2 regions of the Pseudomonas sp. EU05-FHT14B02 genome follow, and region 2 is predicted to be linked to the other one. Evidence: predicted binding sites of a transcription regulator. Region 2 holds the regulator's gene; the other holds the start of a gene.
What was found. The regulator FliA, encoded in region 2, starts transcription of late flagellar genes. The targets are predictions, from matches to a motif close to CTAAAGTTTNNNNNNNNNNNGCCGNTAA.

Region 1 (6,891 bases), on a different contig from region 2:
CATCCTGGTTGAAATTCCCGACACCGAGCAAGGCAAGTCCGTGCTCAAGGACATCTTGTTCAGGGGCTATGAGCTCGATCAACAAGTGCGTTTCACGCCGGTGTCCGAACAGGATTACCAGCAGTGGGTCGGCAATCAGGGCAAAAAGCGCCACATTGTGACCCTGTTGACCCGCAAAGTGACAGCCGAACAGTTGCAGGCCGTGAGTTCGATCACCGCCAAATATGGCCTGAACATCGACCACATCGATCGCCTGTCCGGGCGCATGCCGCTGGACACCCCGGCCGACAAGGGCAAGGGTTGCATCGAGTTTTCCGTGCGTGGCGAGGCGGCTGATCCGCAGGCGCTGCGTGCCGAATTCCTCAGCGTCGCCCAAGAACTGAACGTCGACATCGCCTTCCAGGAAGATTCGCTGTTCCGTCGCAACCGTCGCCTGGCGGTGTTCGACATGGATTCAACGCTGATCGAAGCCGAAGTGATCGATGAGCTGGCCAAGGCAGCCGGCGTCGGCGACAAAGTGTCGGAAATCACCGAGCGGGCAATGGCCGGTGAGCTGGATTTCCGTGCCAGCTTCAAGGAGCGCCTGGCCTTGCTCAAAGGTCTGGACGTCAATGTACTGGACTCCATCGGTGCCTCGCTGCGCCTGACCGAAGGCGCCGAAACCCTGTTCGCCGAACTCAAGCGCCTGGGCTACAAGACCGCGATTCTGTCGGGCGGCTTCACCTACTTCGCCAAGCAATTGCAGGCCAAGCTGGGTATCGACTACGTGTTCGCCAACGAACTTGAAGTGGTCGACGGCAAAGTCACCGGCGTGGCGGTCGAGCCGATTGTCGATGCACAGCGCAAGGCAGACTTGTTGAAAGAATTGGCACACAAGGAAGGCTTGCGCCTGGAGCAGACCATTGCCGTCGGCGATGGCGCCAACGATCTGCCGATGCTGGCGATTGCCGGATTGGGCGTGGCATTCCGTGCCAAGCCGCTGGTGAAACAGTCGGCCAAGCAGGCGATTTCCACCCTGGGGCTGGATGGTGTGCTGTATCTGCTGGGTTTCCGCGATCGCGACGGCCAGCTGTAACACTGCAAAACTACTGTAGGAGCGAGCTTGCTCGCGATGGTGGTCAACGAAGACGCGGGCTTTCTGAATGCCCGCGTCGCTCTATGGTTCATCGCGAGCAGGCTCGCTTCTACAGGTATGTGCGTTGATCAGGCCTTCGGTGCGCCCATGCCCTGACCCATCTGCACCGCTGTACCAGCGGTCATTTCTTCAGCCCACTTCACCTGATCCGGCCCGAACAGCACGACAGCGGTCGAACCCAATTTGAAGCGACCCAGTTCCGCACCTTTTTCCAGGTGGATCGGCGCGCGTGCTGCTTCGTCGTAACGGAAGGTTTTCAGCTCGCGCTTCGGCGGTGTCACCAGACCGGCCCACACGGTTTCAATCGACGCCACAATCATCGCACCCACCAGCACCACGGCCATCGGGCCGCGTTCGGTGTCGAAAATGCACGCCACGCGTTCGTTGCGGGCAAACAATTCCGGAACGTTTTCAGCAGTGGTCTGGTTGACCGAGAACAGGCGGCCCGGAATGTAGACCATCTCGCGCAGGGTGCCGGCCAGTGGCATGTGCACGCGGTGGTAGTCCTTCGGCGACAGGTAGATGGTCGCGAATTCGCCACCCATGAACGGCGCAGCGTTTGCCGCATCGCCACCCAACAGTTCCAGCACGCTGAAGCTGTGGCCCTTGGCCTGGAACACGCGGCCGTGCTCGATCGGGCCGAGCTGGCTGATCGCGCCGTCGGCAGGACTGAGGATCGCGCCCGGGGTCTCGTCCAGCGGACGGGCACCGTCTTTCAGTGCGCGGGTGAAGAACGCATTGAAGTGCTCGTAGGCGGTCAGGTCTTCGACCAGCGCCTGGGACATGTCCACCTGATAACGCTTGGCGAACCAGGCGGTAAAGGCATTCTTGAACCAACGCACGCGGCATTCGGCGATGCAGCCGGCCAGTCGCGAGAGCAGGTTGTGGGGCAGCAGGTACTGGCTGACGATAAACAGACGCTTGTTCATTAACTGTCCTTGAAAAACTTAAATCTCTACGGGCGTATCGGGGTGGTTGCCCCATTCGCCCCAGGAGCCGGCGTAGCCTTTGACCCGCGGATAACCGAGAGCCTTGGCCACCAGATAGGTGAAGCCGGACCTGTGATGGGTCTGGCAGTGGGTAATCACTTCTTTGTCTTTGTTGATCCCGAGTTGATCGAGGATCTGCTGCATGTCGGTGCGGATGCGCAGCTGGCGCGCCTGATCCATACCGGCGGTCCATTCGAAATTGACCGCGCCGGGAATGTGTCCGCCCTTGGCTGCCAGGACTTTCTCGCCCGAGTACTCCAGCGGCCCGCGCGCATCCCAGATTGCCAGGTCGGCGGCACCGAGACGGCTTTGCAGGTATTCGCGGGTGGCGGTGGGTTCATCGTGCAGGGTCAACGCAACCGGACCGCCCACGTGCGGCGGGACCTGGATCGACATGGGCAAGCCTGCTGCCAGCCAGGCTGTCAGGCCACCGTCAATATAGTGGTACTTGCTGTGGCCGATGACATCCAGCAGCCAGATGAAGCGTCCGGCCCAACCGCCGCCTTCGTCGTCATACACTACGTAGACCGCATCGGGATTGTGTCCCAGCTCACCAAACAACGCTTCGAGTGCTGCCTGCGGGGGCATCAGTCCAGGAGCGGGCGCCTGACCCAGTTGCGTGCGTTTAGGATCGACAAAGCGCGCGCCGGGAATGTGCCCTTCGGCGTAGCGGGCGGCACTGGTCAAGTCCACCAGAATCAGTTCGCGGGCGTCGAGGCGAGGGAGCAAGTCGCTCGGCTCGATCACCAGCGGCAAGCCAGAGAAGTCAGACATGTGAGGTCTCCAGAGCACAAAAGGGAGGATTGTAGCGCAGCTTATTGGCCTCGGCTGCTAAAGCTGTGCAGGGCTTTTTCGATGCATTGTGCGGTTTTGCCGAAGGCCTGTACGGAAATTTCTGAAAGCGGCCCACCGCCCTGATCCGCCACGACGATCATGATCACCCGGCCATTGTTGACCAGCGAGCGCAGCAGCAGGTGTTCGCCGCTGAACTGCGAGCGCAGGCTGTTGGGCAGCAGGGCCGAGAATTGCGCATTGTTGGCCGGTGTCAGGCGGACCTGGGCCTGTTGCGCAAGCAGGCGTTGCAACACGTTGCTCTGGCTGACCACGAAGTTCAGCCCGGCCGCCTCTTTCGGCAGGCCGGCCGTCTGGTGCACGCGCAGGTTGGCGTGGGTGCGATCGGCCATCAGGATCATCACCCGGCGCATGCCGCAGGCCACGAGGGCGTCACGGGCGGCGATGGTCAGGTGCATGGCGTTGGTGAAACGGCTCGGCTCGACCAGCAACTCGGTACATTGCTTGCGCCACTTCGCCAGGTCTTCGGCGGTAGGTGCCGCTGCCGGCAGCAAGCCTGCGTGGACACGGTTCATGCCCCACGGCCAGATCAGCGACTCGGCGGGGTGCCAGAGGTCGGGCATGGCGTGTTGGCGTGCGCTGTTGGCGGCTTGCTGGTGCAATTGCTGCTGCACTTCGTCCATCGGCATTTGCAGGTAAAGGCTGGTCAGGTACTGCCAGCGCTCACTATGGGGGCTGTCCCAGGCGTGTTGCGCCGACAGCGCCAGCCCATTGGCCAGCAGCACTGTATTGGCCGGTTGATTGAGCCAGCGGCGCAGGGTCGGATCGTCATCGAGGCGATTCTGCTGGCGCAGTGGATGGTCGCTGTCACGGGCGATGCGCAGGACTTTCACCAGTTCCCGCTGCTCTGTGAGCAGCAATCGATAGCCTTGCTGCACCCAGATCGGCAAGCGCCAGACCTCCACCAGCGCCTGGCCGATTTCCAGCAGGCGTACGCCAAACAGTTGCTGCTCGACTTTGCGTGCCGACTCGCCTTTATGGATGACTCGCAGCTCCCAGTCTTCGAGCAGTTCTGGATGGGTCAGCGCCAGCGGCCACAGCGGCGAAAGAAACAGCAGGCTGCCCCAGTGGATATCCTGCCAAAGGCGCGCCAGGCGACTGGCAAAAAAACCGTTGGCCTGTTGCGTTGCGTGCTGGCTGATCATCTGCAGCTGACGCAAGGCTTTGGGGATGTCGGACTGGGGGGCGGCGGGCAAGCGTGCGAGCAGCTCTTCGGTGCGCTTCAGGCCGAGGCGATTGATTGCAATTTCAAGGTTTTCCGCAGGCTCGGTCATGCTGCCATGGGTGTGCCGGTTGGCTTCGCGAATCACGCTCAAGGCCAGGGCCGGGCTGCCTTGCATGAGGTCGGCGATATCGCGCAGCGAGCTGCGATTGTCGCGGATGGCCTTGCAGACACGGTCATGGCTGGCTTGCGGGATGGGAAGACGTACGCCATCGAGCAGCTTGACCCAGCCTTCGAGGGTCGTTGGTTTTGGTGTTGGAACGTTCGTTTCGTTAACCATGGTGGGAGGCGATCATCGTCAACATTACCTGTGCCCGGATGGGGTCAAATTAGCTTTTCGCCTGAACGGGCTATAGTCTGGCGCAGTTTTGCCGATAAGTAGAAGAAGAGATTTTTTAACTTCCGAATATGACCTTGAACCCGACTCAGTAAGTGCTCTCCTAACCTATGGCTAAAATTATCGGCATCATCGTCGTATTCGCGAGCGTGCTCGGCGGATACGTGCTTTCCCACGGCAAGATCGCCGCCCTGATACAACCTTTCGAGGTCATGATCATTGGCGGTGCGGCCCTCGGCGCCTTCTTGCAGGCCAACCCCGGCTACATGACGATGCACGTGCTCAAGAAGTCTCTGAGCATGTTCAGTTCACGTTTCAACCACGCCTTCTACCTTGAAGTGCTGGGCCTGATCTACGAGATCCTCAACAAGAGCCGCCGCGAAGGCATGATGGCCATCGAAGGCGACATCGAAGATGCCGCTGCGAGTCCGATCTTCGCGAAGTACCCGTCGGTACTCAAGGACGAGCGCATGACCGCGTTCATCTGCGATTACCTGCGCATCATGTCTTCCGGCAATATGGCTCCCCACGAACTGGAAGGCCTGTTCGACATGGAACTGTTCAGCCTCAAGGAAGACCTCGAGCACCCATCCCACGCGGTCAACGGCATCGCCGACGCCATGCCCGGTTTCGGTATCGTCGCGGCGGTACTGGGTATCGTGGTGACCATGGCTTCGCTGGGTGAGGGCGATCAGAAGTCCATCGGCCTGCACGTAGGTGCGGCACTGGTGGGTACCTTCTTCGGTATTCTCGCCGCCTACGGCTTCTTCGGCCCGCTGGCCCATTCCCTGGCCCATGATGCCAAGGAAGAACTGAACGTCTACGAAGCCATCAAGGCCTCGCTGGTGGCTTCGGCTTCCGGCATGCCGCCATCGCTGGCCGTGGAGTTCGGGCGCAAGGTCCTGTATCCGGCGCATCGTCCAAGCTTCGCCGAGCTGGAACAAGCGGTTCGCGGTCGTTAAGTTATGGAAAATAATCAGCCGATAATCATCAAGCGCGTCAAGCGCATCGCCGGTGGGCATCACGGGGGCGCGTGGAAAATCGCCTTCGCCGACTTCGCCACGGCGATGATGGCGTTCTTCCTGGTGTTGTGGCTGCTTTCCACCGCCACGCCGGAACAGAAAATTGCCATCGCCGGTTACTTCAAGGACCCGATCGGCTTTTCCGAAAGTGGCACGCCCTACATCATCGATCTGGGCGGCACGCCGACCCTGGCGCCGGAAAACACTCTCAACCCCGAGGTGAAGTCTCAGCCGCAGCCGGACAAGGTCACCATCGATACCGATCAGGTCGAAGGCATGGCCGAGCAGGTCGAAAAAGAGCGCCTCGAGCTGTTGCTGCAAGAACTGCAGAACAAGGTCGAAGAAAACCCGCAGATGCAGAAGTTCAAGGATCAGATCCTGTTCGAAATCACGGCGGACGGCCTGCGAATCCAGATCATGGACGCGGAAAACCGCCCGATGTTCGATTCAGGTTCAGCGCGTTTGAAACCGTATTTCGAAGACATCCTGCTGGCCATGGCCGACACCATCAAGGCGGTGCCGAACAAGATCAGTATCAGTGGCCACACCGATGCCAAGCCATACACGGGCACCGGTGATTTCGGTAACTGGGAACTGTCGGCCAACCGTGCCAACGCCGCGCGTCGTGCGCTGGTGGCGGGCAGCTATCCGGATGCGCAGGTGGCGCGCGTGGTCGGTTATGCCTCGTCGGCCCTGTTCGATCGCGAACATCCGTTCAACCCGGTGAACCGCCGTATCGACATCGTGGTGCTGACCAAGAAAGCCCAGCGTGCGATCGAAGGTTCGCAAGGTGCTGAGCCTGCTCCTGATGCACCGCAAGGTTCGGCTGCGCCGAGAGCCGCACCGGCTGCACCGGTCGACCCGAACGCGTTGCCGGCGGACAAGGAACCGCTGCCGGCGCACGAGCTTCGTGAACGGTTGAACTTGTTCGATGATCCAGCGCCGAAAACGGGTGACCCCGGTGCTCCGGCCGTGAAGCCGTGATTTCCGAGCGCTGAATGTAACGTAAAAGGAGAATGCCCGTATCTTGCGATACGGGCATTTTTTGAGCAGCGTTCACTGCGTGATGAGTGCGGACTCTGTAAAGAATCGAAGTTATTTATTAGGTGGCGTGAAGTCAATCTTGAAAGTTCCTCCTATTAATGCCGGCTTATCCTCACCATCAATGGGGTTTCCATAACAAGTAAACCTGCCTTCAAAATTCTTATCGCTAATGTCAGTAATGAATACTTCCCCTCGTTGGGCATACCACGACTCTGGATCGTTCGGAAAGCCTAAGCTGGGCTCAAATTTGATAACTTTCGGGTGAGACTTTAAATCATGGGGGCCTAATC
Region 2 (6,891 bases):
GCAGGAGTTGCTGCCGTCGCCGGCCCGCGCCCAGGAAACCAGGGAGCTTGGCTGGGATGACGTGACGCCGATCGACATGATCGGCCTGGAGGTGGGGTATCGCCTGATTCCGCTGGTGGACCGCAACCAGGGCGGCCAGTTGCTGGCGCGAATCAAGGGCGTGCGCAAGAAGCTGTCCCAGGATCTGGGTTTCCTGATGCCCACGGTGCATATCCGCGACAACCTCGACCTGGCGCCGAGTGCCTATCGCCTGACTCTCATGGGGGTAATCCTGGCCGAAGCGGAGATTTACCCGGATCGCGAGCTGGCGATCAACCCGGGGCAGGTCTACGGCACGCTCAACGGCATTACCGCCAAAGATCCGGCTTTCGGCCTGGAGGCGGTCTGGATCGAAATCAGCCAGCGCGCCCAGGCGCAATCCCTCGGTTATACAGTGGTCGATGCCAGTACAGTAGTGGCTACTCACTTGAACCAGATACTCTACAAGCATTCCAGTGAGCTGATCGGTCACGAAGAAGTGCAGCAACTCATGCAATTGCTGGCCAAAAGCTCGCCGAAACTGGCCGAAGAGCTGGTGCCGGGCGTGGTTTCGCTGTCGCAGTTGCTCAAGGTGTTGCAAGCGCTGTTGGCCGAACAAGTGCCAGTTCGCGATATCCGCAGTATTGCCGAGGCGATCGCCAACAATGCCGCCAAGAGTCAAGATACCGCCGCGCTGGTGGCTGCCGTGCGGGTTGGCGTATCCCGGGCAATTGTCCAAAGCATTGTAGGCACTGAGTCGGAGCTGCCAGTTATCACGCTGGAGCCAAGGTTGGAACAGATATTGCTCAATAGTCTGCAAAAGGCAGGACAAGGTTCTGAAGAGGGCGTTCTGCTGGAGCCAAGCATGGCTGAGAAGCTGCAACGTTCGTTGATCGACGCGGCACAGCGTCAGGAGATGCAAGGTCAGCCGGTGATTCTGCTGGTGGCCGGTCCGGTTCGCGCGATGCTCTCGCGATTTGGCCGGCTCGCAGTCCCGGGTTTGCATGTGTTGGCTTATCAGGAAATCCCTGACAACAAGCAAGTGACCATCGTTGCGACAGTAGGGCCCAACGGCTGAGGTAGTGGTTTATGCAAGTTAAGCGTTTTTTCGCCGCCGATATGCGTCAGGCCATGAAGCTGGTTCGCGATGAGCTGGGCGCTGATGCCGCCATCATTGGCAACCGCCGGATCGCCGGGGGGGTCGAACTGACAGCTGCGCTGGATTACAAGTTGTCGGCGCTGGCGCCGCGGGTTCCGAACATGGAACTCGAAGACGAATTGCGCAAGACTCAGTCGCGGATCGTCACCGCCCAGGCCGAATTGAGCCTGCGTGGCGAAGGCGAGAGCGACAATGCAACCAATCGCCAGCTGTTCGCCGGATTGCCATTGACTGCCGCCGAGCCGCTGATCGAGCCGACCTATGCCGAACCCCGTCGTCCCGCGCCGGCCGCTGCGCCAGCGTCCGGTGGCGTGGACCCGCGTGCATTCGACTCGATGCGTTTCGAGCTCAACAGCCTGCGCGAACTCATGGAAGTACAGCTCGGCTCCCTGGCCTGGAATCAGCTGCAAGGCAGCCGTCCGGACCAGGCCAACCTCTGGCGTCGCCTGCAACGCATCGGCCTGTCTGGCCCGCTGTCGCGCGACCTGCTGGCAATGATCACCGAAATCGAAGAGCCTCGTCAGGCCTGGCGTATGTTGCTGGCGCACCTGGCGCGCATGATCGTTACCCCGGAAGTCGAGCCGCTGGAAGAGGGCGGAGTGATCGCCATGGTCGGCCCTGCCGGCATGGGCAAGACCACTACCCTGGCCAAGCTGGCCGCCCGTTACGTGCTCAAGTACGGCGCGCAGAACATTGCGCTGGTGAGCATGGACAGCTTCCGCATCGGCGCCCAGGAACAGCTCAAGACCCTGGGGCGCATTCTCAATGTGTCGGTGACCCACGTCGATCCCGGCCAGTCCCTGGTGCAGGCCCTGGAACCATTGCTGCGCAAACGCGTGGTGCTGATCGATACCGCGGGCCTGCAGGCCAGCGATCCGGCGCTGCGCATGCAGCTCGAAAGCCTGGCCGGTCGCGGCATCAAATCAAAAAATTATCTGGTCCTGGCAACCACCAGCCAGAAACAGGTTCTAACGGCCGCTTATCACAGTTACAAGCGCTGCGGGCTCGCCGGCTGCATTCTGACTAAACTGGATGAAACGGCTAGTCTGGGTGAGGTGTTGAGCCTTGCCATCAGTCATGAACTGCCGGTGGCTTACCTGACCGATGGCCCGCGGATCCCGGATGATTTGCATCTGCCGCGCCGTCATCAATTGGTCAGCCGCGCCGTGAGCGTGCAAATGCAGGAAGAACCCAGCGAAGAAGCCATGGCTGACATGTTCGCTGACATCTACCACAGCCCGACCAAGCAGGTCGGCTGAGGTAATAATGAACAGTTTTTGTACCTACATCGATGGTCTGCCATGCATTGTTCCGTTTGTGAACGCGCAGCCAGTAATGTGGCCTCCGTCTATGCAAGACAAGGTAAAGAAATAACATGGGCAGCATGCATCCCGTACAGGTGATCGCGGTGACCGGCGGCAAAGGTGGCGTCGGGAAAACTAATGTGTCAGTGAACTTGTCCCTGGCTTTGGCCGAACTTGGCCGGCGCGTCATGCTGTTGGACGCCGACCTGGGACTGGCGAACGTCGACGTTCTGCTGGGCCTGACACCCAAACGTACTCTGGCCGACGTGATCGAGGGCCGCTGCGAACTGCGCGATGTATTGCTGCAGGGACCCGGCGGCATCCGTATCGTTCCGGCCGCATCCGGCACTCAGAGCATGGTGCATCTGAGTCCCGCGCAACACGCCGGCCTGATTCAGGCCTTCAGTGATATCGGCGATAACCTCGACGTACTGGTGATCGACACCGCTGCGGGCATTGGTGACTCGGTAGTCAGTTTCGTCCGGGCAGCCCAGGAAGTGCTGCTTGTGGTATGCGACGAACCGACCTCGATCACCGATGCCTACGCCTTGATCAAGTTGCTCAATCGCGACTATGGCATGAACCGCTTCCGCGTCCTGGCCAATATGGCCCAGAGCCCGCAGGAAGGACGCAACCTGTTCGCCAAGTTGACCAAGGTTACGGATCGCTTCCTCGACGTCGCCCTGCAATACGTCGGTGCGGTGCCTTACGACGAAAGCGTGCGCAAGGCGGTGCAGAAGCAGCGCGCCGTCTACGAGGCTTTCCCGCGTTCCAAGTGCTCGCTGGCGTTCAAGGCCATCGCGCAGAAGGTTGATACCTGGCCGCTGCCTGCCAATCCGCGCGGGCACCTGGAGTTTTTCGTCGAGCGCCTCGTGCAGCAGACCGCAGGACCTGTTCTATGACAGCCAGCGGCTACAACCTCTACAAGAAGTCGGCCCGTGATGCGCAGTACGAGCTGATCGAGCGTTACGCGCCGCTGGTTAAACGCATTGCCTACCACTTGCTGGCGCGTTTGCCGGCCAGTGTCCAGGTCGAAGACCTGATCCAGGCCGGGATGATTGGCCTGCTTGAAGTGTCGACCAAATATGACGCCGGCAAAGGCGCCAGTTTCGAGACGTACGCGGGCATACGAATCCGCGGCGCCATGCTCGATGAAGTGCGCAAGGGGGACTGGGCGCCACGTTCGGTGCACCGCAATACGCGCATGGTCAGCGATGCCATTCGCTCGATTGAAGCTAAAACCGGCCGTGACGCTAAAGATCACGAAGTTGCGGCCGAACTCCAATTGAGTCTCGACGATTACTACGGAATTTTGAACGACACCCTGGGCAGCCGGCTGTTCAGTTTCGACGACCTGTTGCAGGACGGCGAACACGAAGGGCTGCACGAGGATGGCGCGAGTGCTCATGTCGAGCCGTCACGCGACCTGGAGGATGAACGCTTCCAGGCTGCGCTGGCGGATGCGATTGCCAATTTGCCGGAGCGTGAGCGACTGGTGTTGGCGCTGTACTACGACGAAGAGTTGAATCTCAAGGAAATCGGTGAGGTCCTGGGGGTCAGCGAATCGCGGGTCAGCCAGTTACACAGCCAGTGCGCGGCCCGTTTGCGGGGGCGTTTGGGGGAGTGGCGAGCGCGCTGAAGGCAGTGTGGGGGCACTGCGAACGAGGTTGGTGTGGTGTTGAACTGCGCCGGTCGCGATCTGTTGTGCTCCAGACAGTCATTGAGTGCTTTGCCGGATTGATTGAAATGGCGTGTCCAGGTGCTGGGCGCGTTTAAGACTGCTTGGAGGTCGAATTGGACAAGAACATGAAAATCCTCATCGTTGATGACTTCTCAACGATGCGGCGGATCATCAAGAACCTGCTGCGTGACCTTGGGTTCACCAACACCGTCGAGGCCGACGATGGCACTACCGCCATTCCGGTGCTCAACAGCGGAAGCATCGACTTTCTGGTAACGGACTGGAACATGCCTGGCATGACCGGTATCGACCTGCTGCGTCACGTGCGTGCCGATGAAAAGCTCAAGCACCTGCCGGTGCTGATGGTGACCGCTGAAGCCAAGCGCGAGCAGATCATCGAAGCGGCCCAGGCCGGCGTTAACGGCTATGTGGTCAAGCCCTTCACGGCCCAGGCGTTGAAAGAAAAAATCGAGAAGATTTTCGAACGCATCGGTTGATGAGTGCGCCACGGGGGAGCTATGGGCAATAACGAAACTTCATTGGGCGATTTTGAATCGACCCTGAAAAAACACGCCGTCGAATTGGTCGAGAGCCTTGAAAAAGGCAAGTTCGGCGACGCGGTGCAATTGATCCATGAGCTCAACCAGACCCGTGACCGCGGCCTGTATCAGGAAGTGGGCAAGCTCACCCGCGAACTGCATAGCGCGATCGTCAATTTCCAGATTGACCCGCACATGCCGCAGGCCGAAGAAGTGTCGCAGATCACCGACGCCACCGAGCGCCTGGGGTATGTGGTCAAGCTGACCGAGGCTGCGGCCAACCGCACCATGGATCTGGTGGAAAGTGCCACGCCGCTGGTCAATGGCCTGGCCGATGAAGCCAAAGTGTTGAGCGCGGACTGGGGGCGCTTCATGCGTCGCGAAGTCGGCGCCGAAGAGTTTCGTGAACTGGCCCGGCGGGTCGACGGGTTCCTGACACGCAGCGGCACGGACAATCGCGCGGTGTCGGGCAACCTCAACGACATCCTGCTCGCCCAGGATTACCAGGACCTCACAGGCCAGGTGATCAAGCGTGTGACCCAGTTGGTCACCGAAGTTGAAAGCAACCTGCTCAAGCTCGTGCTGATGGCCAGTCAGGTGGACCGCTTTGCGGGCATCGAGCATGACCGTGAAGCGATGCTTGCTGAAAAAGATCCACAAAAACATCTCTCTCAGGGTGAAGGTCCGCAGATTCATGCCGATAAAAGAGAAGACGTTGTGTCCGGTCAGGACGATGTGGACGATTTGCTATCCAGCCTAGGGTTTTAGAATTTTAGGCATTTTAGGTTTTTAGACCTTTAGGAGCACCCCCTTAATGAGCTTCGGCGCCGATGAAGAGATCCTTCAGGATTTCCTGGTTGAGGCCGGCGAGATTCTAGAGCAACTGTCCGAGCAACTGGTCGAGCTGGAAAGCCGTCCGGATGATGCGGATTTGCTCAATGCAATTTTTCGCGGTTTTCACACTGTAAAAGGGGGCGCCGGCTTCCTCCAGCTCAACGAGCTGGTGGAGTGCTGCCACATCGCCGAGAACGTGTTCGACATCCTGCGCAAGGGCGAGCGTCGCGTCGACTCGGAACTGATGGACGTGGTTCTCGAAGCGCTGGACGCGGTGAACAGCATGTTCAGCGAAGTCCGCGAACGCAGCCCGATCACGGCCGCGACACCGGAACTGCTCGCGGCACTGGCCCGTCTGGCCGAGCCGCAATCGGCTGACGAGGCGGCTGCCGCACCTGTCGTCGCCGTGGTCGAAGCGCCTGTGGCTGAAAGCGAGTCGGGCGATATCACCGACAATGAATTCGAACAACTGCTGGACTCGCTGAACGCCGTCAAGGCCCAGGCCGAGGCCCCGGCGGCTGTTCCAGCGCCTGCCGGCAATGCCGCTGGCAGCGACGAAATCACCGATGCCGAGTTCGAGTCGTTGCTCGATCAACTGCACGGTAAAGGCCAGTTCGCCGTTGACGCGGTGGTCCCGGCACCGGCTGCGCCAGAAGCCCCGAAAGTGACTGGCGACAGTTCCGATATTACTGACGACGAATTCGAAGCACTGCTCGACCAGCTGCACGGCAAGGGTAATTTTGCTGTCGAGGCGCTGGAGTCGGCCATTGCTTCTGTGCCTGCACCCGCGGCACCGAGCGCGGTGGCGGCCGGCAGCGATCTGATTTCCGATCACGAATTCGAAGCGCTGCTCGACGAATTGCACGGCAAAGGCAAGTTCACTGAAGTGGGCGCGACGGTTGGAACGGCAACCGGCGCCAACGCCTCGGTTGCGGCACCTGCCGCCAAGGCAGCCGCGCCGAAACCGGTGGCCAGGGCCCCCGAGTCAAAAGCCGAAGCGCCGGCCCCGGCAACTGCTGCACCGGCATTGTCCCGTGCTCCGGCCGCGCCACCGGCCGAAAAGCCGGCGAGCGAAGCCGAGACCACCGTACGTGTTGATACTGCGCGTCTGGACGAGATCATGAACATGGTCGGCGAGTTGGTGCTGGTGCGTAACCGCCTGGTCCGCCTGGGCCTCAACAGCGGCGACGAAGCCATGTCCAAGGCCGTGTCGAACCTCGACGTGGTCACCGCCGACTTGCAAACCGCGGTCATGAAGACCCGGATGCAACCGATCAAGAAAGTCTTCGGGCGCTTCCCGCGTCTGGTTCGCGATTTGGCCCGCCAGCTCAAGAAAGAGATCAACCTGGAGCTGGT

Region 1: motA (flagellar motor stator protein MotA) is a predicted target of FliA. The motif match lies at 4,549-4,576, and genes of this name have one in related genera.

The regions. Positions count from the first base shown of each region.
Region 1 is NZ_JBYTDD010000015.1:107,781-114,671, reverse strand. Features, by position in the region: gene serB (phosphoserine phosphatase SerB) at 1-1,075, shown strand, start outside; gene asd (archaetidylserine decarboxylase) at 1,204-2,064, opposite strand; gene rhdA (thiosulfate sulfurtransferase) at 2,083-2,898, opposite strand; gene AC3WTM_RS15670 (HDOD domain-containing protein) at 2,940-4,478, opposite strand; gene motA (flagellar motor stator protein MotA) at 4,646-5,497, shown strand; gene motB (flagellar motor protein MotB) at 5,501-6,541, shown strand; gene AC3WTM_RS15655 (hypothetical protein) at 6,653-6,891, opposite strand, start outside.
Region 2 is NZ_JBYTDD010000010.1:100,700-107,590, forward strand. Features, by position in the region: gene flhA (flagellar biosynthesis protein FlhA) at 1-1,096, shown strand, start outside; gene flhF (flagellar biosynthesis GTPase FlhF) at 1,108-2,436, shown strand; gene fleN (flagellar synthesis regulator FleN) at 2,553-3,383, shown strand; gene fliA (RNA polymerase sigma factor FliA) at 3,380-4,120, shown strand; gene AC3WTM_RS11830 (chemotaxis response regulator CheY) at 4,288-4,659, shown strand; gene AC3WTM_RS11835 (protein phosphatase CheZ) at 4,681-5,469, shown strand; gene AC3WTM_RS11840 (chemotaxis protein CheA) at 5,516-6,891, shown strand, end outside.